Regions from separate parts of the Paenibacillus sp. DS2015 genome, predicted to be linked through region 3. Evidence: riboswitches for the same ligand, from Rfam matches in the RefSeq annotation. Region 3 holds a riboswitch; each other region holds the start of a gene.
The links. Region 3 has a riboswitch for thiamine pyrophosphate ahead of J2T13_RS17165 (ABC transporter substrate-binding protein). Riboswitches for the same ligand answer to the same signal wherever they lie in the genome.

Region 1 (8,280 bases), on a different contig from region 3:
CTTCGTACCCGAGTCTTCCTGCTTCAATCGCAAGCTTCATCGCCAAGGCCATTTTCACTGGATCGCCAGCTCCCGAAATAGCTGTATTTAGTAATACACCATCCGCGCCAAGCTCCATTGCGAACGCTGCGTCAGCAGGACTCCCAATCCCGGCATCGACAATAACAGGTACTGTCGCCTGCTCTATAATAAAGCTTAGATTCAGAGGATTAATAATACCCTGACCCGATCCAATGGGTGATGCACCTGGCATAATAGCATGAACCCCTAAATCCTGAAGTCTCTTCGCTAACAACACATCATCCGATGTATATGGCAGGACGATAAATCCTTCAGCTAACAGCATTTCAGATGCTTTTAACGTCTCAATGGGGTCTGGTAGCAATGTCTTAAAGTCGCCTATAACTTCAACCTTGATCATGTCACACAGACCCGATGCCTTAGCCAGTCTAGCAATCCGAACAGCTTCCTCTGCTGTCTTAGCTCCGGCTGTATTCGGGAGCAACGTATATTCGCTAATATCCAACATTTCTAGAAAGTTAGGCTGAGTCGCCTCATAAATATTCATTCTTCTAACCGCAAACGTCAGAATCTGTGACTCCGATACATCTACCGCTTCCTTCTGAATCTCAAAACTTGGAAACTTCCCCGTTCCGAGCAATAACCTTGAGCTGAATTCATAGGACCCTATCTTTAACATGTCAGCCACCCCCTACAAAATGTACGATCTCAATCCGGTCTCCATCCGCCAGTGACGTCTCTGAGTGAGAAGATTTCTCCAGAATTTGTTGATTACACTCCACAATGACCACTTTATGATCCAATCTAAAATGAGTAAGTAACTCAGTGATCGTAGTCACTTGCGTGTCAGGAACTTCCACCTGTTCTCCGTTTATTTGTAGCTTCATGTTGGAAATCCCACCTTTTCTTGAGAAATGTGCTGATGACGATGAATTCGATAAGGTTCTAATGACAGGTGTTTCTTCGACTTCCCTTCTGCCCAATCTGCAACGCATTTCCCCGTAATTGGACTTAGCAATATGCCATTACGATAATGACCCGCAGCTACATATAACCCTTTATATGTTTCGTGTTCACCTAAATAAGGTAAGCCATCAAGAGTCTGTGGACGTAACCCACTCCATGCTTTTTCCCATTCGGCATTCACAATGCTTGGCACAAGCTTCTTTGCCGCTTCTAAAAGTGTTGATATTCCACCTAAGGTTACCTTTCGATCATAACTATGAAGTTTACTAGTTGCTCCAACAATGATCCTGCCACCCTTTTTTGGGACTAAATAGCACCCATGACTAAAGATCGTAGAAGAAATTAACGGCTTGTCTGTCAGCACAGAGAAGCACTCCCCCTTCACCGGATAAATCGGACAATTCAATCTAACCTGCTCCAGCAGCGCTCCACTCCATATTCCCGAGGCTATGATGACACGATCAGAACGAAGTACTTCTTCGCTTGTGATCACTCCAGCTATTCGGCCATGCTCTATAAGAAGTGATCTTACCTCCGTAAATTCCTTGATATCTGCACCTAAAGCTACTGCCGCCTTCGCATAGGCAATCGATAATACTGGAGCATCTACTTGCCCATCTCCTTCCACCAACATAGCCCCTCGTAGTTCCCTAGAAATCTCTGGCTCTCTTTGGATGACTTGTTCCGTAGATAACCACTCCGCTTGTTCTCCTACACTGTGTTGAAAAGCAATGGTCTGTTGAAGCGCCTCTACATCCGCAGAAGTGATCCCCACTCGGAGCAGACCTTTGCGCGTGAAGCCGATATCCATTCCTGTTAACGCTTGAAGGTCTCTCGCCAACGGAGGAAACAACGCACGACTAGTCCTTGCTAAATCGAAGAAGGGTCCTGCTTCGTTAATCTCCGCCTGTGCTGCAAGCATCCCTGCTGCCGCAATCGAGGCTTGTTGCCCAAATCGATCTCTGTCTATAAGAACTACTTTCATTCCTCTCGCAGACATGTAATAGGCAATAGAACTGCCTATTACTCCTCCACCCACAATAATGGCATCCCAGAACTTAGACTTCGTCACCTTCCTTTACCTCCTCCTGCATCTAGCTCTCTTCGATAATCTTTCACCGCTTGTATAGGATCAGGCGCTGACGTAATGCCAGATAATATAGCAATGCCAGTTGCTCCCGTTCCTATGACCTGTTGCACGTGTTCTGGCTGAATACCACCAATTGCAATAATGGGAACTTGAACACGATCGACAACCTCCTTCAACAAAGCGATCCCTCTAGGCTCCTGATTAAGCTTAGAATTGGACGCGAAGATATGTCCGTAAAGGAGAAAATCAGCACCATACTTGCTCATATCATCGGCCTCTTCAACAGAATGAACGGAACACCCGATGCGCAATCCTGGAAAAGAGCGCCTCACCTCTTGTACTTGCAAGCTATGATAAGCTAGCTGGACACCACCTGTCTGCGCCGCCCATGCCACATCTACACGATCATTAATGATCACTTTATGTATGGGAACTCCGCCTGCTTTTAACGCCATAACCCCATGCCATAACGTAGCCGCTGTGCTAAATTTCTCCCGCAAATGAAATGCTGTTACATAAGTATGAGTTCGCTCTGCGATCCACACAAAGCGTTCCAATTCATTCTGACCATTTGAGATTATGTGTAGCTCTCGGGTTGACATCACACACACATCACACTACCTCCTACATGATTTTAATCCGATTCACGTTTTCTCCCGCAGAAAATTCATATAACCCAATGACTAAGAAAGACAACAAAAAAAGCCCCCTTCTGCATAGAGAAGGGAGCTTTAGATCCATAGCCAAGTGAATGTCTACCTACGTACATATATGTACATAAACAAACAATAGTTCAACCAAAGTATAAGCTCACTTCCCTACGCTGGTATAATCCAGATCAGGTTCAAAGGGTTTGGAATCACACTTCCGTCTCAGCTAAATAGCACCCCTAGTGATCTAACGTATTCAATTGGATACATCCTACCATGAATAAATGAAAAAGAAAATCACTATTATTCTAGTGTAAAAAAGGAAGCCTTCCCTCTAGTCAATGAAGACTTCGGAATAGCTCCTTTTCCATACAATGCGCATTCGTTAATCCTCTTCTTCAACTTCTTCTGCATCATATACACAACGAAACCGCTCAACTCCAGGATAAATTTCACCCAAGCTGTATACCACAAATCCGATATTGCGATAAAAATCAACTGCTTCTTCATCTGTCTCTGCAATCATTTGTGTTGGTTTTTGAGCTTCAAGTAATTCAAGCAACATGCCACGTCCGTATCCCTTCAAACGGTTCTCAGGTAATACAGCAATATGATTAATGGTTATGACTCTGCCAGCATCCATCTCAAACCCGATTAGACCTACAAGTAGTTCTTCATCCTCAAAACCATATAATTGTAACGAATCGTTACCTTCATACAACTCTATAGCAGCCTTCAAAGACTTATCATCTGGGAAAACCGCATACGATAATAACTCTGTTACTTCTAATTTGTTGATGTACGTTTTAACGTTAATAAGCATGTCTTAACCCTCCAACAATTTTGTCTTTATAAACAGTCATTACGTAACTGTAAAGGGTTTGGAGAGAAAATTCAAGCCGTTTTTACTCCTTAAGCCGCTATCCCATCAACTAAGTTTTTAACCCATTTTTTAGAATAGATCCGCGTCAAACCAAGTCCGAAGCGAACAACCTCCTCCAAAGAGAGAACTAAATAGACCCAAAAGATAGGTTGCTTCCATACGAAGGATAATAACAAAGCCGAAGGAACCCCAATAAGCCAAGTCGCTGTCGACTCCATTGCAAACACAAACTTACTGTCCCCGCCACTCTGCAAGATCCCGCCAGCTATAATCATATTCGCTACTTTGACCCATAAAAAGCCTGCAAATACCCAAATAATATAAATTCCTAATTGATTGGCTTCACTAGAGATATTGAATGCTGACACATATAGTGGAGCGGTAAGTGCAATAACGACTCCTAAAGATATTGAAATTATGATTCCAAAGCGTATGAATTTCTTCGCGTAATCGATAGCAACATCTTTTTCACCTGCACCCAACTTATTGCCCACCATAACTCCTGCGGCACTTGCCAAACCAGATAATAACCCAACACTTAAGCCTTGTAAGGGAAAGGTAATCGTCATAGCAGTCATTTCAACAGTACCCATTCGACTATAGATAACAGCATAAACCGTTTCTCCGAGAACCCATACTAATTCAGTCAAAACGATGGGATAGGTTGTACTGAAAAATTTAACAGTAAGCGGTTTGGAGATTCCGAAGAGATTCCTCCAATCAACTGAACCCGGTAAGCGAAATTTATATACTGCCCCAATGATCAATATACACTCAATAACACGTGAAATGACCATAGCTATCGCCGAACCTTTCAGACCCATTGCAGGAAAACCTAGGTGTCCAAAAATAAACAAATAGTTAAGTAAAACATTAATACAAACGGTAACTGCACTAGCATACATTGGAAATTTAACATGCTCGGTACTTCGCAAAATAGAAGAATACATCATGGTAAGCATGGTAGGAATATAACTTAGCGCTACAAGTTGTAGAAATATGTAACCATTGTCTATAATACTTTTATCAGTAGTAAAAAGTCCCACAATGTACTGCGGGTTAAAGAAGACAAGTAGCGTAAACAAGAACGAAAGGATCAAACCAATGAACAAACCCAGCCCTAGTAATTGTGAAATACTCTTTGTATCCCTATTCCCCCAGAATTGTGCCGCATAGACCGATACACCCATTGATATACCTGCCAGAACTACGGAGATAACACTAAAAATTTTAGTAGCTATACCTACGGAAGCGATAGCAGTATCCCCGAGCTGCCCCACCATTAGTTGATCGGTTAAAAACAACAGCGACATGATCAAGCTTTGTAAAGTAATAGGGATAGCTATTTTATACACATTTTTATAAAAGTCTTTTTTTCTATCTGGATCCATTTGTGACCAACTCCAGCTCCATATTTAATATATGACTAATCTACTCTGGTAGAATTCTTCCATAACTCCTCATAACTTTGGATCGTTTGGTCCGCAGAGGACAAATCTTGCTTACCAGAATTTTCATTTAGAAACCCGATACATAACATCCCTGCGGCCTTAGCTGCCTTGACGCCGTTATGTGAATCTTCAATAACCAAACACGACGAGGGGATAACGTCTAGAATATCAGCAGCATGCAGGAATATATCAGGTTCAGGTTTTCCTCGGTTCACATCCTCCCCGCTTACGATAACCGGAAAATAATTATTCAAACCAATCTTCGCAAGTATAATCTCGATTAAAGCTCTAGAGGAAGATGAAGCAACTGCGATCTGAACCTGTTGTTCGATTAACGAGAGGATCAAGCGTTCTATATTAGAAATCATCTGCAAATTGGAATGATCCAACATCCTCGCTATGACATTGTCTTGGTGGTAGGCAAGTAATTCTTCTATTGAAGGTTGAAGCCGATGCCTATCCTTTATTTGTATCCACATGCTCTCCATCGTTACACCGACATAAGAATGATGTTCTGCTTCCTCGATCCTTACGCCAAAATGGGCAAAGCTATTCTTTTCAATCTCAAAATAGATCGGTTCGCTATCAACTAATACCCCATCCATATCAAAAATGACCGCTTTAATAGCAGAGTAAACTCCTGTTAATTTAAACATTTCGAATGTCTCCCATATCTATAATCAAACTGCCTTTAAGTAGCGCATCAGCGTATAATTTTCTTGTTGTTGCATTTCAACGACTTTAAATTTCTTAGTCGTAGTTAGTTCTTCATAGCCCTCGCCATCAACTAAGGTGACGTTGGTTCCTCCTCCGATAATGATGGGCAACTGCATGAGAACAATTTCGTCAACCAGATCCTTATCAAAGACCTTCCAATTCAAAAAACCGCCACCTTCAACCATCAAGCTTGTTATACCGTATTTATTCTCTAATTGAACACATAGTTCTTTGAAATCCACTGAATCTGTTCCGCAAATCAAGCATTCTTTACCTAATTCCTGTATTTGCTTAATCTTCTCCATATCCTTGCCGTTCTCTGTGGTTACGACAATCGTTCTCCCATCATCCGTCAATACGTTGCTGTCCAAGGGAATATCCATGCTTGATGTCGGGATGATACGAACTGGGTTCTTATTGATCTCGTATCTATTCGTTAGAAAAGGATTGTCCGTTAAAATGGTGTTTTTCCCAACCACAATCCCATCTACTTTGCCGCGAAATTTATGGATGAATTCGATGTCTTGTTCATTTAATAAGCTAAATAAATCTTTACTTGAATTACCAGCACCCAAAGTTAATTTACCGTCTATCGATATTTGGCTGAATACAGTTATTTTCATATCTATCTCTCCCTTGTCTATGTCTTCTCTATCCTATCTTCTCTATATTGTATATCTACTCTACGTGGATACTTTCTCTGCAGGCTCAACATTAAGATGGCCCAGCTTCTCCACTATCTGATTGATCGAATCAGGAATACTATAACCCTTAATTAACAAATCGAGCCCATAATCCAGTGCAATCCAAAGAGCAAACATAGAGTCATGGATTGGCAATGGACGATTATATTGGATAAGCGATAGAATCTCTTTATTGTTAGGAGAACTAGTCGTCGAAAGACTTTCCAATACCCGTTGACTAGCTGGGATACGCTGTACCTGATTGGCCCATTTTAACTGGCATTCTTCACTAAGCATAAACGCTGTAAAAGATAATAAATCCTCTCGATACTCAGATTCCAAAGAATGATTAAGATAAAATAGACCAATAGAAGAGGTCATAGCAATCGAATGATTTCCTTGAATGTCCGGTAGTCTTCCTACCCCTAACCTTTCTCCCATATGTTGATTTAGATAGTTATAATTCCATTCACCTGTAATAATGGCCCCAATCTTACCTTCCATAAATTGCTCTAAAAGCTCGGTTGAGGCGTCAAGGCTTACAACTATATTCTCATCTAACTTATTGCGAACAAACTGCATAGCGTTCTTCATTTCCTTGGTATCTACACTCGGTTTGTCATCCTTGATCGGCCAACCTCCAAAAGCTGATAGAATCGGAATGAACCAATATGATTGGTTAAAGTCAGCACCGATCGGAATAATATTGTTAGATTTCAAAGCGTCTGCTAAGCGTTCGATGTCATCCCATGATTGTGGCGCCTTCTCCATTATTTCTTTGTTGTAATACAGCACTAAGTGATTACCAGTCAGAATGGGTACACCGTATTGAACCCCGTTATACTGCATTGTAGAGCGCATGTCCTCGGATAAAACATCTTTAAAAAGATTCCTATCCATCTCTGAATAACATCCTTTTTCCGCATACGTAGCCATATCTTCAGGGACCATGATCATATGAGGGCTAACTCCTGTTGTTCCCACTTCGCGAACCTTTTGAGTTAATTCGTGAAGACTCATGACTTTAGTCGTCACTTTGATATGATTGCGTTCAGAATACAAGGCGCAAATTTCCTCCAACACTTCAATAGATGTATCTCCTGGACCATCAAATTCGTGCCAAATCACGATTTCTTTCTCTTTTTGAATCATATTTATCTCTCTCCCTTTCTGTATGACATGATCAATGCCTGACTCGGTTGTAATATTGTGTAATTCACCACCTTTCCAAGCCATTTCGATTCCAACTCTGAATCAATTTGTATTTCGAATTGTGTGAATCCAAGAACAATGGTATCTAACTCCAACTGCACCGCTAGTTCACTATTCAGATTAAAGCAACCAAGTAGCACTTCATGACAATCGCTATAACCATAAATCACAACATCATCTACCGACTCATTTATAAAAAAGTTCTGCGGCTTAAGTAAGTGCAGCCATTGTTTCTTACTTTGGTTCAACTGTGCTAACAGCGGAAGCATGGGATTCGAGTTCGTCCAATTGATGTTTAATTCATTAAAAAAAGCTCTCGGGATAACTGCGCCATTGGTGTTATCACCTAAACCACAATTCAAAGGTTGTTCTTCATTCATTTCAAATCCCGTTGTCAAATATGGAATGGCATTGGGCAAGAAGTGATTAAATATGCCCATCAGTCGCGCGAGCTTCACGCCTCCCCGGCTTGTAATTCTTGGCGTATCCGCCGTTTCTGCACATGCAAATACGTGAATTTTTAATTCTGGTAATTCCTTTAAATAGTTGTTCAGATTATCACTAGTGATATCGGTCATGATGTCCCAACCGCTGCCCAACATAATAT
Region 2 (8,280 bases), on a different contig from region 3:
GAATCATCACCTTCAGTAATTAATGCATCTTTCTTAGGTGTTAAGTTAAGAGGCTTAGCGTACGCTGGAGTCATAGCCACTAGATCCACATCATCTAGTGTACGAGCCAGCATCAACAAATCGACTTCTTTGAATTTAAACTTTTTCACATTCTCGGTAATATCAGCTTGTGTAGCTTGAATACCAACGCCTTCTTTTAACTTAATCAATCCGTTCTTCTCGAACATCACAAGTGAACGTCCGATATTCGATGGATCATTAGCAATAGCGATTGTGGCACCTTCAGGCATATCTTCCATGTTCTTATACGTTTTGGAATAAGCACCATACACAGCATTATAAATAGGTTGAACTGTAACCATTTCGGATTGATTAGCTTCATTATATTGCTTCATATAAGGTTCATGTTGAAAAAAGTTGGCATCCACTTCTTTATTAACCAAAGCGTTATTAGGCTGTACATTATCGGACAGTACCACGATCTCAAGGTTAACTCCATCCTCCTTCAATAGAGGTTTCACTAGGTCCAATATCTCCGTCATCGGAGGAATCAATGTAGCGATTTTCAAAGTAACTTCTTCATCAGCTTTCGGAGCATTTGCACTATTGTCAGCTTGTTTCTCATTATTTCCACAACCCGCTGCAACCAACATAAATACAACGACTAGCAACATCATTATTTTTCTATTCATCTTTATATTCCCCCATAATGTTTGTTATTCAGGCAATTTCCAAATCAGTTTATCTCTTATCGAGCCTCCTCGAAATATAGCTACCTGTAAATTGAATGAGCTGCACCAATATAATCATAATAATGATTGTAAATACCATAATCTTCGTTTCAAACCGTTGATACCCATAGCGAATGGCGAAATCGCCAATTCCACCCCCACCCACGATCCCCATCACGGTTGAGTATGAGATGAAACTAATAATTGAAGTCGTTAAACCTAGCGTGAGTCCCGAGCGAGCCTCGACATACATAAATTTGACGATAATCTGGAAGGTAGATGCTCCCATCGATGAAGCCGATTCGATCACACCTCTTGGAACCTCTAGCAGGGACTGCTCCACTAACCTTGAATAATAGGCAATCGCCATAATGGATAACGGCACCGAAGCCGCAAGTGTGCCTAGTGCTGTTCCAACGACAATACGTGTAAATGGGATCAAAAAAACGACCAATAACAGAAATGGGAATGACCTCACAATATTGACGATCATATTCAAAACCCCATAGAGCCACCGATTCTCGTATAACTGACCCTTCCCCAACAAATATAGATATGTACCTACCGGAAGTCCTATTAATATCGCTGCGATAATGGATATCCCCACCATAGCGAAAGTCTCCCCAATAGCCTTCCATATTTCAGACTCATACTGCATGATATATTCAATCATGTGGTTGATCCACCACGCTAGTCTCAACTAAACTGCCTAGCTCCATAACGGATACGTTGTGACACATGTTGCGGACGACCTCCATTTCATGTGTTACGATAACGATCGTGAGCCCGAAATTCTGATTGAGCCGTTTCAGCACACCCAAAATACCATTTGTCGTATTAGGGTCCAAAGAGGATGTAGGTTCATCACATAACAACACTTTAGGACGATTCGCAAGCGCTCTGGCAATCGCCACTCGCTGCTTCTCTCCTCCACTTAGTTGTGAAGGATATTGCTTCGACTTATGCTCTAGCCCCACAAATTCTAAGAACTCATCTACACGTTCCACACGTTCACGCCTCGGTATTCCTGCTAATTCAAGCGGTATGGAAACATTTCCACTAACCGTCCTATTGCTCACCAGATTAAATCCTTGGAATATCATGCCGATGTTCCTACGAGCTTCGCGCAGCTCCTTCTCACTCATCTGAGTCAGATCCTGATTCCCCACGATCACACTACCACTGTCGGGCTTCTCCAATAAATTAATCAGCCGTAACAGAGTCGATTTACCCGCACCACTTGTGCCAATAATTCCATGAATCTCACCTTCTTGCACTTGAAGAGATACAGCATTAACAGCTTGGAAATGGTTAGTCGAACTCACAAAAGTTTTACTTACCTGATGCAACGAAATCAAGGGAGTGTTCCTCCTATCTACTACTGTTCTTAAAGAGGTTGTTCAAAAAGTCGAATTTTTGAACACGCGCTTAAAGGTTGGCAGAATAAAAATAATCATACCACAGGTTTAAGGATAATTGTGATACAGAATCCGTATTGATTCCTAAATGTCGCTTTACATATGGGAATTTTGTGTTATATTCTTTACATCAACGAATTGAATACAGCCTGTTTTTTCACTAGGGGAGTCTAACGACTGAGATGAAGCATTAAGCTTCGGACCCTTGGAACCTGATCTGGATTATACCAGCGGAGGGAAGTGGAACGAAATTTTCAAATCATGCATATATTATGGCTTGACTGAACTTTTTGGCCCACTCATTTCCTTCTGGAAATGGCTGGGCCTTTATTTGTTTACAAGAAGAACTGACTTCTATGTCCTTAAAGGGACGGTAACCGTTTCAAGGGAAATTATAGCTATTCGGCTATCATATCCTATATAACCAACTAAAATTCAGGAGGTTGTTAAGCATGTCATTTCTAAACAAAGTTCGTCAGGAGAATCCACTTATACATAATATTACGAATATGGTCGTTACCAATTTCACAGCCAATGGGCTGCTCGCTTTGGGTGCTTCTCCCTTTATGGCTCAAGCGCATGAAGAAGTGGCAGATGTAGCTAAATTAGCAAGTGCAGTGGTTGTTAATATGGGTACCCTCGATGAAAATGTGGTGAAATCAATTCTTATTGCTGGAAAATCCGCGAATGAGAATCATGTTCCTGTCGTATTTGACCCGGTTGGAGCAGGTGCCACGGCTTATCGGACAACAATTGCTCAGAGAATCACTCAGGAAATTGAGCTTGCCGTGCTCAGGGGCAATGTTGCAGAAGTAGCAAACGTCGTAGGTGAGGAATGGTCCATCAGAGGTGTAGATGCAGGTGTTGGCGAAGGCAATGTTGTTCTTCTAGCACAAAAGGCTGCTCAAAAGCTAGGATGTATTGTTGTCATTACGGGAAAGGAAGATGTGATTACGAATGGACGCAGGACTTACACCACCCGTAATGGTCATCCTCTGCTAACTAAAGTTACAGGGGCTGGATGCTTGCTCAGCTCTATTATCGGAGCATTCTTAGCTGTAAGCGAAGTTAGCGAACAAGCATGGTTGGAATCCGTTACCGAGGCGCTTGCTTTCTATGGCGTTGCCGCTGAAATAGCTGCTGAGATGACAGCACATCAAGGGCCTGGAAGCTTTCAGATTGAATTATTGAACCAACTGGCATGCGTATCACCAGAAACTTTACAAGAAAGAGCCCAAATCCACCAAGTCTAAGAAGTTACAGGAACGATTCACCACTAAGACTCAGAAGATTGGAGGAGACCTAGAGATGAGTATATATAAAGCGTTAACGATTGCAGGGTCAGATAGTGGCGGTGGAGCAGGGATTCAAGCCGATCTCAAAACTTTTCAGGAATTAGGTGTATATGGGTTGACAGCCATTACCGCAATAACAGCACAGAACACCTTAGGAGTCCAAGGAGTCTTCCCCACGACTACCGAAGCGATGGTTATGCAACTGGACTCCATTGGGGAAGATTTAGAACCTGATGCATTAAAGACAGGGATGTTATTCAGTGGAGAGATTATCCGGATTGTCGCAGCTAAGATCGAGCAATATCATTGGCGCAACTTAGTCGTCGATCCCGTGATGGTGGCCAAGGGCGGATCTACACTTCTGCAACGAGAAGCGATTAAATCCGTCATCCAAGTCCTACTCCCACTTGCTCTGGTCACCACGCCCAACATTCCAGAAGCAGAAATCCTTACCGAGATGTCCATTATAAGCTTAAGTGACCGAGAAGAGGCTGCGAAACGAATCCATCAGATGGGTTCTCGTTATGTCGTCATGAAAGGCGGACATGATGCTTCTACCGATCAAGTCGTAGACCTTGTGTATGATGGGCATCGTTACATCTATATGGAGAATCAACGGATTGAGACAAGACATACTCATGGTACAGGTTGTACTTATTCAGCAGCGATTACAGCTGAGTTGGCTACAGGAAAATCCGTACTTGAAGCTATTCAAACAGCGAAACAATTCATCCAAGCGGCGATTGAGGACCCATTAGGAATCGGTGCTGGTCATGGTCCAACGAACCATTTTGCTTATCAACGGAGAAGGAGAGGCGAAGATCATGTCTAACATGAATAGCGAAACTGTTCGTCCATTGCTGAAAGTCTATTTCATTATGGGTAGTGTCAATTGTACGGAAGATCCGATCGAGGTATTATCGGAGGCAATTGCTGGCGGTATGACATTATTCCAGTTTCGCGAAAAAGGCGCAGGTGCCTTGATCGGCGAAGCCAAGCTTACACTCGCTAGAGAACTTCAACAACTGTGCCAAGAACATCACATCCCTTTCATCGTCAATGACGATATCGACCTCGCGATCGCCCTTGACGCAGATGGTGTTCATGTGGGTCAAGACGATGAACCCGCAAGCTCCATCCGTGAGCGAATTGGTTATCACAAAATAATCGGTGTCTCAGCCCATACCTTGGAGGAAGCGCAACAAGCGATTCAAGATGGGGCACATTATCTGGGGGTCGGCCCGATCTTTCCAACACGTTCCAAAGATGATGCTGGAGAAGTGCTGGGCACAACCTTAATCCGCGAATTACGCCAACAGGGAATTTCAATCCCGCTTGTAGGGATTGGTGGCATCTCGATAGACAACGCGGCTTCCATCATTGCTGCTGGTGCAGACGGCGTATCTGTTATTTCAGCTATAGCAGGTGCGAAATCTATTAAAGAAGCCACTGCGCATTTTGTTCGCAATACTACTCAACTCTGAATTCATAAACACATAAGAAGAAACGGCTGCGCCGTCCTTTCAAGGGACGGCATCCGTTTCTCGTAAAAATATAAGGATCATTTATTATGTACAACATATAAATTCTTATATTTCAAATAAGACAGCAAGTCATCAGTGGAATTGTCATTCTACCGATGGCTTGCTGTCTTAAGAATCAGTACTTGAGCCTACCTTAATCAATCAAATGAACGATCATTCTCTTCATCCGCTATGCTCTGAATATCTTCAGATGTAATGTTCAAATACACATATCCATCTTGATTATGCTTCTTTAAGGCCTTATCTTTCATGAATTTAGGGCTGCCCTCACCCGCATCCTCATCGTAGATCAGTAAGATGCCATCTGTTTTCCGGAATAACAAGTCATCGCGTGCAATGAATTGCCATGTTCCTTGATACGTCTGCTTACTGACAATACCATAGTAATCTACACCCAGTAGAATTTCGTTGTAATAGTCTTTCTTATCTTCTTTCCATTTCTCCTCTGGATTTAGATAGGCCGACATAATAGACAATTTCAAGCTAGGGTATTGTTCCTTCAGAGCAATAACGGCTTCACAGGCCCATAGATCCACACCATACTGGCCAGGTGTAATCACCCATTCCAATCCATCCTCGATGAGGGGAATCAGTTTGCCTGTGATCGCTTTTTTGATATATTCAATGCCTGCGTGTTTTTGATTGTAAATATTGAGTTCATGTGCACGATACCCTGTAACGAGAAGATTCTTCGTTTCCTAACACCCTTTCGTTTATGCGATACTCATGTGTTGTAATTCATCAAGTGTTTGAAGCACATGACCGATCAGTTCTGGAATATCATCCATCTGATCCTCATTAATTTTGCGATTAAATCTCAGCTCTATCGTATTGGTGTGTATCGCATTCTCTTCTCCGTACACATAACTTAATGATTGTAGAGGCTTCAACTCAGGCTTCCAAATATTCTGGAGGATATCTTCAATCTGTCTGCACTGTGTTGAAACGTTGGCAATCGGCATATAAAAGAAGATCTGTAACACACATCCTGGAACTACATCGGGTAACTCCAATATTTCATTCGCCAGATCTTTAACGGAGGATTCCAGCCGAATCTCAGCAACAACATCCTCATCATCCACCCGTGAGAACTGGAGCGCAAACAACCTAGACATTATAGACAGCTCCATACGATCAATTCGATTCGTAATCATAATCTGCTTATCTATGTTATCCAAATCGTACACATGGTTCTCGAAGGCCACTTTTAAATTCTCAAAAACAGTAGGATCAAACATGCTCTTCTCCTTACCTACTCACTGTAATCTTTCCACCTTAGATGTTTAACGGATACTCCGTACTAGAACAAATCTGTCTCATAACGAAGACCTATCTGTTTTCTTGCGTCCTCCATCACCTCTGCCACGATAAGTGAATTGGCTAGCGAATTGATTGAGCTTTCCCGCTGATTACTTTGTAACAAGCCAATGAATTCCTGAACTTCATAGAACATAGATTCATGTACCTGTGGACGAGTCAGATCTTCAATCGTACCATCTCTGTAATGGATTTTGACATCATAAGGCTGATTGATCTTATCAATAACCATTGTCCCATTCTCACCTTGAATTTCTGTCGGCAAATAAGAATCAGTAATCTTGGAATGCATGACAATCGCATCCATATCTTGATAACGCATGACCATACTGCCTTCGCCATCCACGCCAGAAGATAACATGACACCCACAGCATGCACCGAATCTGGCTTACCGAATAGTGACACCATTGGATATAGACAATAAATTCCCAAATCCATTAATGAGCCATTGGAATAGATAGGATTAAAAGCATTAAGAACTTTTCCCTGTAAAAAAGCATCATATCGTGAGGAATACTGACAATAGCTTGCAAAATAGCGCCGCACCCGACCTAGTTTATACAAATTGTCCTTCATAATTCTAAAGTTAGGCATAAGTGTAGATTTCAATGCTTCCATTAGAACAACATTATTACTTTGTGCAGCATCGATCATCGCTTGTAATTCAGTCGAATTCGAAGCCATAGGTTTCTCACAGAGAACATGCTTTCCATGATTCATACATAGTATCGCTTGCTCAGCATGAAAAGAGTTAGGCGTTGCAATGTATACTGCATCGAATTCATCACTCGATACCATTTGTTCCAAATCCGTATAAACTCTAGGATCGTTATAATTAGCGGCAAATACTCTGCCCTTCTCTTCTGTACGTGAATAGACCGCAGTCAGGACAAATTGTTCTGTCTCTACCGCCGCTTGAATGAAGCGCTCCGTAATCCAGTTCGTTCCAATCACACCAAATCGTATCATCGTTCACTCAATTCCTTTCTTCATTAAATTCTCTATAGGTATTCTCTCACTCTCCATTCTACATGTCCACTTTCTTATAACCTACGAACGGCAACTCTTCTTCCTGCCTCCCATACAACTGAATACTGATGACTAGACCTATACTAACCATATTAATCAATAATGAACTTCCTCCAAAACTGATGAAAGGCAAGGTAATTCCTGTTAAGGGCATTAACCCTATGAACATGCCGATATTCTCAAAGATTTGATATAAGAACATCGAGATAATTCCAACAATGAGGATAGGACCTTCTCGCCTTTTACACTCTAATGCCGTAATAATTAATCGATAAATTAGAATAAAATAGAGCAGTACAAGTACCGATACTCCGATGAACCCGAATTCTTCGGCCACAACTACAATAATAGAATCGGAATATGTGTAAGGTACAAATCCAGATTGGACATAAGCTCCTTGCATATACCCATCTCCTAGCATTCCCCCAGAAGCAATCGCTATAAGGGCATTTTGGGTATGGTAGGAAGCATCACTACTGGCTAGGTCAGGAAGTAACCAAGGGTCTATTCTATCCAACCAGTGTTGTTTATTTGTACTCTCCAAATAGGTTGTGATCTGCTCATGAAATGTAATATAACTTTTGATGCCTATATATAGTGAGGCCGCTATCACAAGTAACAATAGGATAGTGTGTGTGTATTTCAAATTACCTATCCACAGAATCCCGAACAAAATAACGATATAACTAAGCGCATTCCCTATGTCATTCTGAGCCATAACAATCCCAAAAGGTATAAGAGCAAAAAGAGAAAGCGGCACGATATCCCGCCAAAAGGTAAGTGCTATTTTACTTTTCTGTCCAATTACGGCACTGAGAGAAATGATCAAGACCAACTTAAAGAGTTCAGCCGGTTGAATATTAAGATCCACCCTGGGGATCTTAATCCATCCCTTAGCTCCATTTAATGTACCTCCTATAAATATAACAATAACTAGTAAGAACA
Region 3 (8,280 bases):
CTGATTAAATTGTCCAGCAGACCACTCTAGCCACTCCTTCACTTCAGCGCCTGTTACCCATACAGCATGAACGGTGTTGGGGTATACATAAAGATCCGCCACGTTCTTAATAGCAATTGTTCCAGCTGGAATGTTGGTGTAGTAAGAAGCTCCTGAACGGCCTCCTGCTTTGAATGGTGCACCTGCAGATAGAACGGGTAATTTTTCATATTCAGTTCCTTGCAGGTTGTTGCCCACATACCACTTCTGGGCATTGGTTACAATCTGAATGGAAGGGTCATCTTGTACTAGGGCAAAGAAACTGTTAATTGCTGCACTAGTCTTACCCACCGGACCACGAATGTACTCTAATGTTTCTGCATGCTCTTGCTTCACTGCATCGACTATGGTTAGATCTGTTTCTACGAGCGACTTCTTATTGGCGATATCATAGATTGGACGTGCTTCAACCGCTGAATCGAATACAGTCCACTTTCCGTCAACCTGTCTCAAATCTAGATCTATAATTCCTAAATGATCTCCCCAGTAACCAGGTTCTACAGATGGAACACCGTTAATGGTACCCTTCTCTAAGTCTACGCCTTTAGCATCTTTGAAGTCGGCACTAGGGAATACTTTATGTGCGTGTCCAAATAGAATAGCATCAATGCCCTCCACTTGACTTAAATACAACACAGAATTCTCCATCAAAGGTGCTTGGGGAATTTCCTCAAATCCAGAATGGGGAATAGCAACAATAATGTCTGCTCCTTCCTTCTTCATTTGAGGTATAAACTTCTTAGCTGTTTCTATAATATCCTTGGCTACAATCTTACCTTCTAAGTTGGCCTTATCCCACTGAGATACTTGAGGAGGGGCGAACCCAATGACACCCACCTTAAGGGTATGTTCTTTACCTGCTTCGTCCGTAATCTTCTTGTCTAGAATTTGATACGGAGTGAAGTAGTTCTTATCATTACTCTCATCGTTATCTCCATCTGCTTTGTAAAGATTCGCATTCACGTATGGGAAGTTAGCGCCCTCTAAGGATTGCTTCAAGAAATCTAGGCCAAAGTTAAATTCATGATTCCCAATATTTCCCGCATCATAATCTAGTAAATTCATCGCCTTATAAATGGGATGAACTTCTCCATTCTTAAGTGGATCTACCTTAGCTACATAGTCTCCCAAAGGGTTACCTTGAATCAAGTCTCCATTATCAAAAAGTAGACTGTTCTTTGCCTCGTTTCTTGCAGCCTTAATTAGGCTAGCTGTCTTCGCCAATCCATACTGATCCGTATCCTTATCTGCATAATAATCATAGTTCATGATGTTGACGTGCAAATCTGTTGTTTCCATAATCCGTAGCTTAGCCATTGCACTTTCTTCCGCTGCATGAACTGAGGCAAGGGAAAGGGATAGTACATTGAAAGCAACAACCGTTGATAAGGCAACTTTGATCATCTTATGGTGCGAATGAAACATAGAATCTCCCCTTTATAATTAAGTATATTACTTGGTCACATAGAGTTTATATCGATGTCATCTTTTAAATAAAGGGAAATGTTAAATCTGCACAATAAATAATGCCTGAGACCCGGTCTCAGACATTACATTAGTACTCTTGAACCACCACTTAACACTCAATTCAAAGGATTATGCGAGCCATACACGTTTATCATTATCTTTGTTTTGACCCGTATATTCGATACGATGGGGAGTAATATTTAAAACGACGTAATTGGGATCATTCCGTCCTGTGAACCATTTTTCAAGATCAGGATTCCACACCTTCTCGCGTATACCTTCGTCCTTACATATAGCACAAGTCCCTTCAATCTCTATAACATCCTTGCTTCCACCTATTTCATACCCCACTAACAAGGATACGTGTGGATTTTCTTCTAACTCTTCAACTTTATGTGTTTGGCGGTTCGTAGCCAAATGTAGACTTAACCCTTCATTAAACAATACCATGTACCTTTGTTTCGGTTTATTCCCCTCAATAGTAGCGAAGGTACAAACTTTATTGTGATCCAACGCTTTTACGATTTCCTGTTCCATTCGAGTTCTATCCAACATGACATTAAACCCCTTCCTTACCTTATATTGAATTACAAAATACACCTATCTGTAATGTACCCATCTCCTTCATTTTCAACACAGCTCATCCTTATCATTCGATGCGACTTTTACAATGACGAATGGCTTCCCATTAGGTATGATAGATAGAATGATCGCTAGGACTTATTGTCATAAAAAGGGGCTTGATTTCATCATGAAACGCTTAATTTGGATTGGATGTTTGTCTTATTTCTTGATTGGTTTGGCACATGTCGTACTCGGTTCTGTGCTTCCAGTCATTCTGGAACATTATGGTCGTGAATACAGTGCAGGAGGACAACTGATCTTTGCTCAGTTTGCTGGTTTCTTGGGTGGCGTAATGTTCTCCCCATGGTTAAACCGCCGGATTGGCAAAAAGGGTACTCTTCTTCTTGCCCTAGCTGCACTGTTTGTTGCAGAATCCGTATACACCCTCCTTCCACCGTGGGAATGGATGTATGTCACAGGAATTGTTGCAGGCTTTGGGTTCGGAATGATCGAAGCTGTCATTGGAACCATCATTATTGCAGGTGTTACCCATCAAACTGCTGTAGCTATGAGTAGACTGGAAGTCTTCTTCGGTGTAGGTGCAATGCTGATGCCACTGCTTGCTAGTGGTATGATTCACTTCGGCTGGTGGCGTTGGTCGTTTCTTGCCGTGGCTCTCTTCGCGCTCATTACGTTTATATGCTGGGTTAAGGGTTCCTTTGGCGCTCTAGATGCGATGTTGAAGGCACGTGACATAAACATTCAACAACCGAAGCAACCTAAAGTACCCGTGTATCACAAGGGCCAAAAACGTACACTAGTGATGTTTGTAGCCTTCTTCTTTCTATATGTTGGCGTAGAAATGAGCTTAGCGAATTTCATGCCATCTATGCTCATAGAGAAGATGAGTATGGATAAAGCAGGAGCTGCACTTAGCGTGACCTTCTTTTGGATTGCTATGTCTACGGGCCGCTTATTTGCAGGCTATATAGCTGAGAAAATTCGCTACCGTTCCTATGTACTCATAAGTTGCCTAGCTGCACTCTTCCTATTCACTCTTTTTCCATTTACGAATCAGGTCTGGTCAGCTTTTGCAGTAATCACACTACTGGGTCTGTTCATGTCAGGCATCTTCTCCATCACGTTAGTGTTTGCTAATAAACTTATGCCAGGTACAGAGGAGTCAACCACAAGTATTCTCATTGCTTCTGGAGGTGTGGGTGGTGCTGTCCTTCCTTTGATCATCGGCTGGAGTATGGATCATCTTGCAGTTAACCAAACAGCCAGTATGCTTGCGGTGTTCAGCGTGGGTCTGTTCCTGCTCAGTATAGCCGCATTTCGAGTTCAGCATAGATATGATCAAGTAGGATCAAGCAGTTCAGCGATAGAACTAACCAACCCATAGAGGGGTCACTGGACACCTCTTCCATTGTAGACTATAATATTCGTTGAAATGATCTAACTTCATAAGTACCAGGGGTGCTGGGATTGGCCGGCTGAGAGTGTGTCCCACAAGACACTGACCCTTATACCTGATCTGGATAATGCCAGCGTAGGAACGTAGCCGATATGGTTCATCCATATACCTATCTTGCGCCCATATGCGTCCCGATTACGGGACGCTTTTTTGTTGCACAATAACATAGCAGTTCACTGAAGGGGAGAAAAAGAGATGAGAAAGATCGGAACATTACTTCTCGTATGTATGCTTATACTAGTCGTAGCAGGATGCGGAGCATCTAACAAGAATGGGATTTCAAATACCAATGAAACGAGTCAAAAAGAAACAACACCTGAGGGCGAGGCATCACCCACATCCAAGGTACTAAAAGATGTTAAAGTTGTTCTAGATTGGACTCCTAATACGAATCATACTGGACTCTATGTAGCTAAGGATCAAGGTTACTATGAAGCCGAAGGATTAAACGTGGAGATCGTTCAGCCGGGTGCCGGAGGAGCGGATACAATGGTGGCCTCAGGTGCCGTGCCCTTCGGCATTAGCTATCAAGAGGGCGTAACGCAAGCACGCATCCAAGGTGTTCCCCTGGTGTCCATTGCAGCAGTCATACAACATAATACCTCTGGATTTGCGGCACCTGTAGATCGCAATATTAAGACACCGAAAGCATTCGAAGGCCAAACTTACGGGGGTTGGGGTTCTCCTGTAGAAGAAGCTGTAATGGATTCTATCATGGAGAATGACAAGGGTGATGTTACGAAGGTCAAGATTGTGAATATGGGCGAGGCCGATTTCTTCACAGCCGTGAAGCGAGATATTGATTTCGCATGGATCTTCTACGCGTGGACAGGTGTTGAAGCTGAGCTTCGTGGAGAGCCGCTCGATATGTTATATGTGAAAGACTACGCTAAAGAGCTTGATTACTACACGCCTGTTATTGTGACGAATGAGAAACAGATAGCGGATGATCCTGAACTCGTCAAGGCATTCATGCGCGCTACCTCCAAAGGCTATCAATATGCGATTGATAAACCTGAAGAAGCCGCTGTAATTCTCAGTACATTAGTACCTGATCTAGACAAGGAACTAGTCCTTGCTAGTCAGAAATGGTTGAGTCCACGCTATAAAGACGATGCTGAGAACTGGGGAGAACAGAAAGCCGAAGTATGGCAAGGGTATTCCGATTGGATGTATAACCATAAGCTTCTGGATAAACCGCTTGAAATTGAAAGTGCTTATACCAATGATTTTATACCTCAAGCACAATAACGAAGACTATATCTAACTACTACTACTACTACTACTACTACTACTACTACTACTACTACTACTACTACTACTACTACTACTACTACTACTACTACTACTACTACTACTACACTCTACTATGAAAGGTTGTTATACCATGGCCAATACTTTACTAAGCATTCAAGTAATCCCTAAAACACCTAATAATGAAGATTCGATTCCTTATGTAGATCGTGCCATTGAAGTCATACAACAATCTGGTGTCAAACATGAGGTTCATCCGCTAGAGACGACTATGGAAGGCGAGCTTGATGAGCTGTTGCGTATTGTTAAGAATATGCATGAAGCACTTGTAGTTGCAGGCAGCCCTAGTGTCATCTCTCAAATTAAAATTGCCCATAACCCTAAGGGCATAAGTATGGATAAACTAACGGAGAAATATCGTCCATGAGCCTGATATGGAACAAAGTGTGGCCGCCCTTAGTGGCGGTCCTCTTCTTTTTGGTGATATGGCAGCTAAGTACTTCACTCTTTAACATCGAAGAATGGATTCTCCCAGCCCCATCAGATATTGCACGTGAGGCTTCCGCTCAATCGGCAAGATTATGGGAACATACGCTAGCAACTGTAAAGCTAACTTTAGGAGGATTTATTATCGGAACGGGAGTAGGATTGTTCATCGCCTTCGTACTCCATCGTCTTTCATTTCTTCACTCTGCCCTTTATCCACTCCTTATCTTAAGTCAAAATGTCCCTACCATCGCCCTTGCCCCGCTACTTATGATCTGGTTCGGTTTTGGCCTACTTCCTAAATTGATCGTTATAACACTCGTTTGTTTCTTTCCTGTAGCTGTTGCAGCTATGGACGGATTCAGACAAACAGATCGAACCATGTTGGAATATATGCGAATGATCGGGGCTACCAAAGGTCAAATATTTACCAAGCTGGAGCTTCCACATGCCCTACCTTCCATCTTCTCAGGCATTCGGATCGCAGCTACTTACAGTGTTATGGGCGCAGTCATCGCCGAATGGGTCGGATCTGACAGAGGCATCGGCTACTATATGATGTTACAGAAAGCTAGCTACCGTACGGATCGTATGTTCTTAAGTATCTCTATTATCGTTATTCTTAGCTTAATGATGCATACAGCCATTGTCCTATTAGAGAAAAGCCTCATACGCTGGAACTCAACTCAAGAACGTTAATTGAACTTAGAATATTGAACTTAGGATAAGAAGAACTTGTACTTACAGACGCGAAAGGAGTGTACACCTAGTCATGGAACAGCAGCTACAGCACACACAACAAATGAACAAAATGCAGAATCAAGCTCCTACTACTACAACTACTGCGATGCCACCCGCTTTAGAAGTTCACGAACTTAGCAAAGGGTTCACTGGACGTAAGCACGACCTTCCTGTACTAGATAACGTTTCTCTAACCGTTGCCCCAGGCGAGTTCGTATCCATTATTGGACCCTCTGGGTGTGGCAAGAGTACGCTGTTTCATATTATTGGGGGTGTCGTACAGCCAGATTCAGGCACGATTCGAATGAATGACCACACGGTGACAGGCAAAAAAGGACTTGTCAGCTACATGCCACAGCAACCAGCGCTGTTCCCTTGGCGAACCATTGAAGATAACGTCATCTTAGCTCAGGAGGTAAGCGGTATTCCTAAGAATCAGGCTAGGGAAGAAGCGCGACATTGGATCTCCCGAGTAGGACTGACTGGATTTGAGAAAGCCTATCCACATACGTTATCTGGAGGAATGCAACAAAGGGTCGCTTTTCTACGTGCGCTACTTAGTCCGCAAGAACTGATGTGTCTAGATGAGCCTTTTAGCGCATTGGATGCCCTAACCCGAAGTGATATGCAGCGCTGGCTACTCGATATTTGGGAAGAGAGCAGACGATCTGTCCTTTTCATCACTCATAATATTGAGGAAGCACTTCTTCTCTCAAATCGTATATATGTATTCTCTAGCCGCCCAGCTACTGTATTACACACTATCGATGTGCCTTTTTCACGTCCACGCAAGGAAGAGATCACGGATGATCCCGCCTTCCTCAAGCTAAAACGTGAGTTATCTCAATGGATGCGTGAAGAGCAACAGAAAATGCAGAAATTAAAGGAAAAGTCATAGTCATGATGAACAACCACAATCATCAACGGATCGTTGAAGACGATATTTCACTTGTTCCTCTCATCGATGCCCATGTTCATCTCGACACCTATACGGAGGAGCAACAGGAGACTCTGCTTACAAGCTTAAGTCCCTCCATCGTTGCTGTGATCGCAGTCTCCATGCATCTAAATTCGAGCCAACATAACCTAAAGCTGGCTCAGAAGTATCCCTCCCTTATTCATCCCGCCTTCGGCTTCCATCCGGAACAGCCTCTTCCGCAGGAAGGGGAGATCCTACAACTTTTTTCATGGATGGAAAAGCATGTTGAGCAGATGGTCGCTGTCGGCGAAGTCGGGCTACCCTATTACTCAAGATTAGAAGCGCAGGAAATAGGGCTACCCTTTGACCATGAATCTTATATAGCTCTTCTGGAACGCTTTATCTCCTTTGCCAGCATTCATAAGAAGCCCATAATACTGCACGCCGTATATGAAGATGCTAATATTGCTTGTGACTTACTAGAAAAGTATAACGTCACACAGGCACATTTTCACTGGTTCAAAGGATCTGCAAACACTGTAGAGAGAATGATCCATAACGGATATTATATTTCATTCACCCCTGATATTGTCTACGAACCTGAAATTCAAGAACTAGCTAGGTTCTATCCTAGGGATCAAGTTATGGTGGAGACGGATGGACCGTGGCCCTTCGAGGGTCCCTTTATTGGACAAATGACTCATCCACGGATGGTGTCCACAGTAATCGAGACATGGAGTCAATTACAGAATATTGGAGTGAGCGAAGCTCGTAAAACAATGTATGACAATACACGGCGGTTCTACAATCTGTAATATAATAATGAAGCTCAATACTTCTAATCCCAAATCGATTTAGATGCATCAGCGATTATGAGATTGATTCAAGTGAAACTTAACCTTTCTTATATTTTGAAAAAGCCATCCTTTTAGAACTGCACCCCAATAGTTAGACACCATCTAACTATTGGAGGTGCAGTTTTTTATGGCGAAATTCAGTACAGATGAAAAAACACAAGCTGTTATACATTATATTTTTCAATAGAAACTGACAAAAAAGTATTCCAACATTATAATTGTTATATATATCCTATATCGGCACTGACCAGGAGGACGGCATGCAATTTCAACCGATGTATTATGATGGAGAATTATTTCTACCGAAGATCGAATTAAATATGACATCAAACCAATCGATTGGCATTATAACGGACTTGAAGCGAAAGCAGCTTTTAATGAATCAATTAGTGAATCATTCCCAATATTATTTATTTCGAGCTGGGCAAAGCGAGTATATGCGTTTAACGGTGGAAGAGCAAATTACTTTTCTAATC

Region 1: linked by a shared signal. The riboswitch ahead of J2T13_RS15410 (thiamine phosphate synthase) and the one ahead of J2T13_RS17165 (ABC transporter substrate-binding protein) in region 3 are both predicted to bind thiamine pyrophosphate.
Region 2: linked by a shared signal. The riboswitch ahead of thiM (hydroxyethylthiazole kinase) and the one ahead of J2T13_RS17165 (ABC transporter substrate-binding protein) in region 3 are both predicted to bind thiamine pyrophosphate.

Annotation. Positions count from the first base shown of each region.
Region 1 is NZ_JBNPWS010000017.1:39,698-47,977, reverse strand. It holds gene J2T13_RS15425 (thiazole synthase) at 1-700, opposite strand, end outside; gene thiS (sulfur carrier protein ThiS) at 702-908, opposite strand; gene thiO (glycine oxidase ThiO) at 905-2,059, opposite strand; gene J2T13_RS15410 (thiamine phosphate synthase) at 2,056-2,679, opposite strand; TPP riboswitch at 2,876-2,978, opposite strand; gene J2T13_RS15405 (GNAT family N-acetyltransferase) at 3,113-3,550, opposite strand; gene J2T13_RS15400 (MATE family efflux transporter) at 3,640-5,001, opposite strand; gene J2T13_RS15395 (HAD family hydrolase) at 5,037-5,717, opposite strand; gene J2T13_RS15390 (dihydrofolate reductase family protein) at 5,742-6,401, opposite strand; gene J2T13_RS15385 (sugar ABC transporter substrate-binding protein) at 6,462-7,613, opposite strand; gene J2T13_RS15380 (alpha-amylase) at 7,616-8,280, opposite strand, start outside.
Region 2 is NZ_JBNPWS010000013.1:63,803-72,082, reverse strand. It holds gene J2T13_RS13190 (MetQ/NlpA family ABC transporter substrate-binding protein) at 1-692, opposite strand, end outside; gene J2T13_RS13185 (methionine ABC transporter permease) at 742-1,404, opposite strand; gene J2T13_RS13180 (methionine ABC transporter ATP-binding protein) at 1,397-2,089, opposite strand; TPP riboswitch at 2,302-2,405, shown strand; gene thiM (hydroxyethylthiazole kinase) at 2,602-3,402, shown strand; gene thiD (bifunctional hydroxymethylpyrimidine kinase/phosphomethylpyrimidine kinase) at 3,458-4,276, shown strand; gene thiE (thiamine phosphate synthase) at 4,269-4,928, shown strand; partial or broken gene J2T13_RS13160 (DUF1273 domain-containing protein) at 5,126-5,680, opposite strand; gene J2T13_RS13155 (hypothetical protein) at 5,702-6,226, opposite strand; gene J2T13_RS13150 (Gfo/Idh/MocA family protein) at 6,289-7,275, opposite strand; gene J2T13_RS13145 (FtsW/RodA/SpoVE family cell cycle protein) at 7,334-8,280, opposite strand, start outside.
Region 3 is NZ_JBNPWS010000020.1:89,345-97,624, reverse strand. It holds gene J2T13_RS17180 (bifunctional 2',3'-cyclic-nucleotide 2'-phosphodiesterase/3'-nucleotidase) at 1-1,464, opposite strand, end outside; gene J2T13_RS17175 (pyridoxamine 5'-phosphate oxidase family protein) at 1,636-2,061, opposite strand; gene J2T13_RS17170 (MFS transporter) at 2,258-3,475, shown strand; TPP riboswitch at 3,536-3,646, shown strand; gene J2T13_RS17165 (ABC transporter substrate-binding protein) at 3,743-4,798, shown strand; gene J2T13_RS17160 (thiamine-binding protein) at 4,935-5,228, shown strand; gene J2T13_RS17155 (ABC transporter permease) at 5,225-5,986, shown strand; gene J2T13_RS17150 (ABC transporter ATP-binding protein) at 6,090-6,926, shown strand; gene J2T13_RS17145 (TatD family hydrolase) at 6,932-7,762, shown strand; gene J2T13_RS17140 (LytTR family transcriptional regulator DNA-binding domain-containing protein) at 8,065-8,280, shown strand, end outside.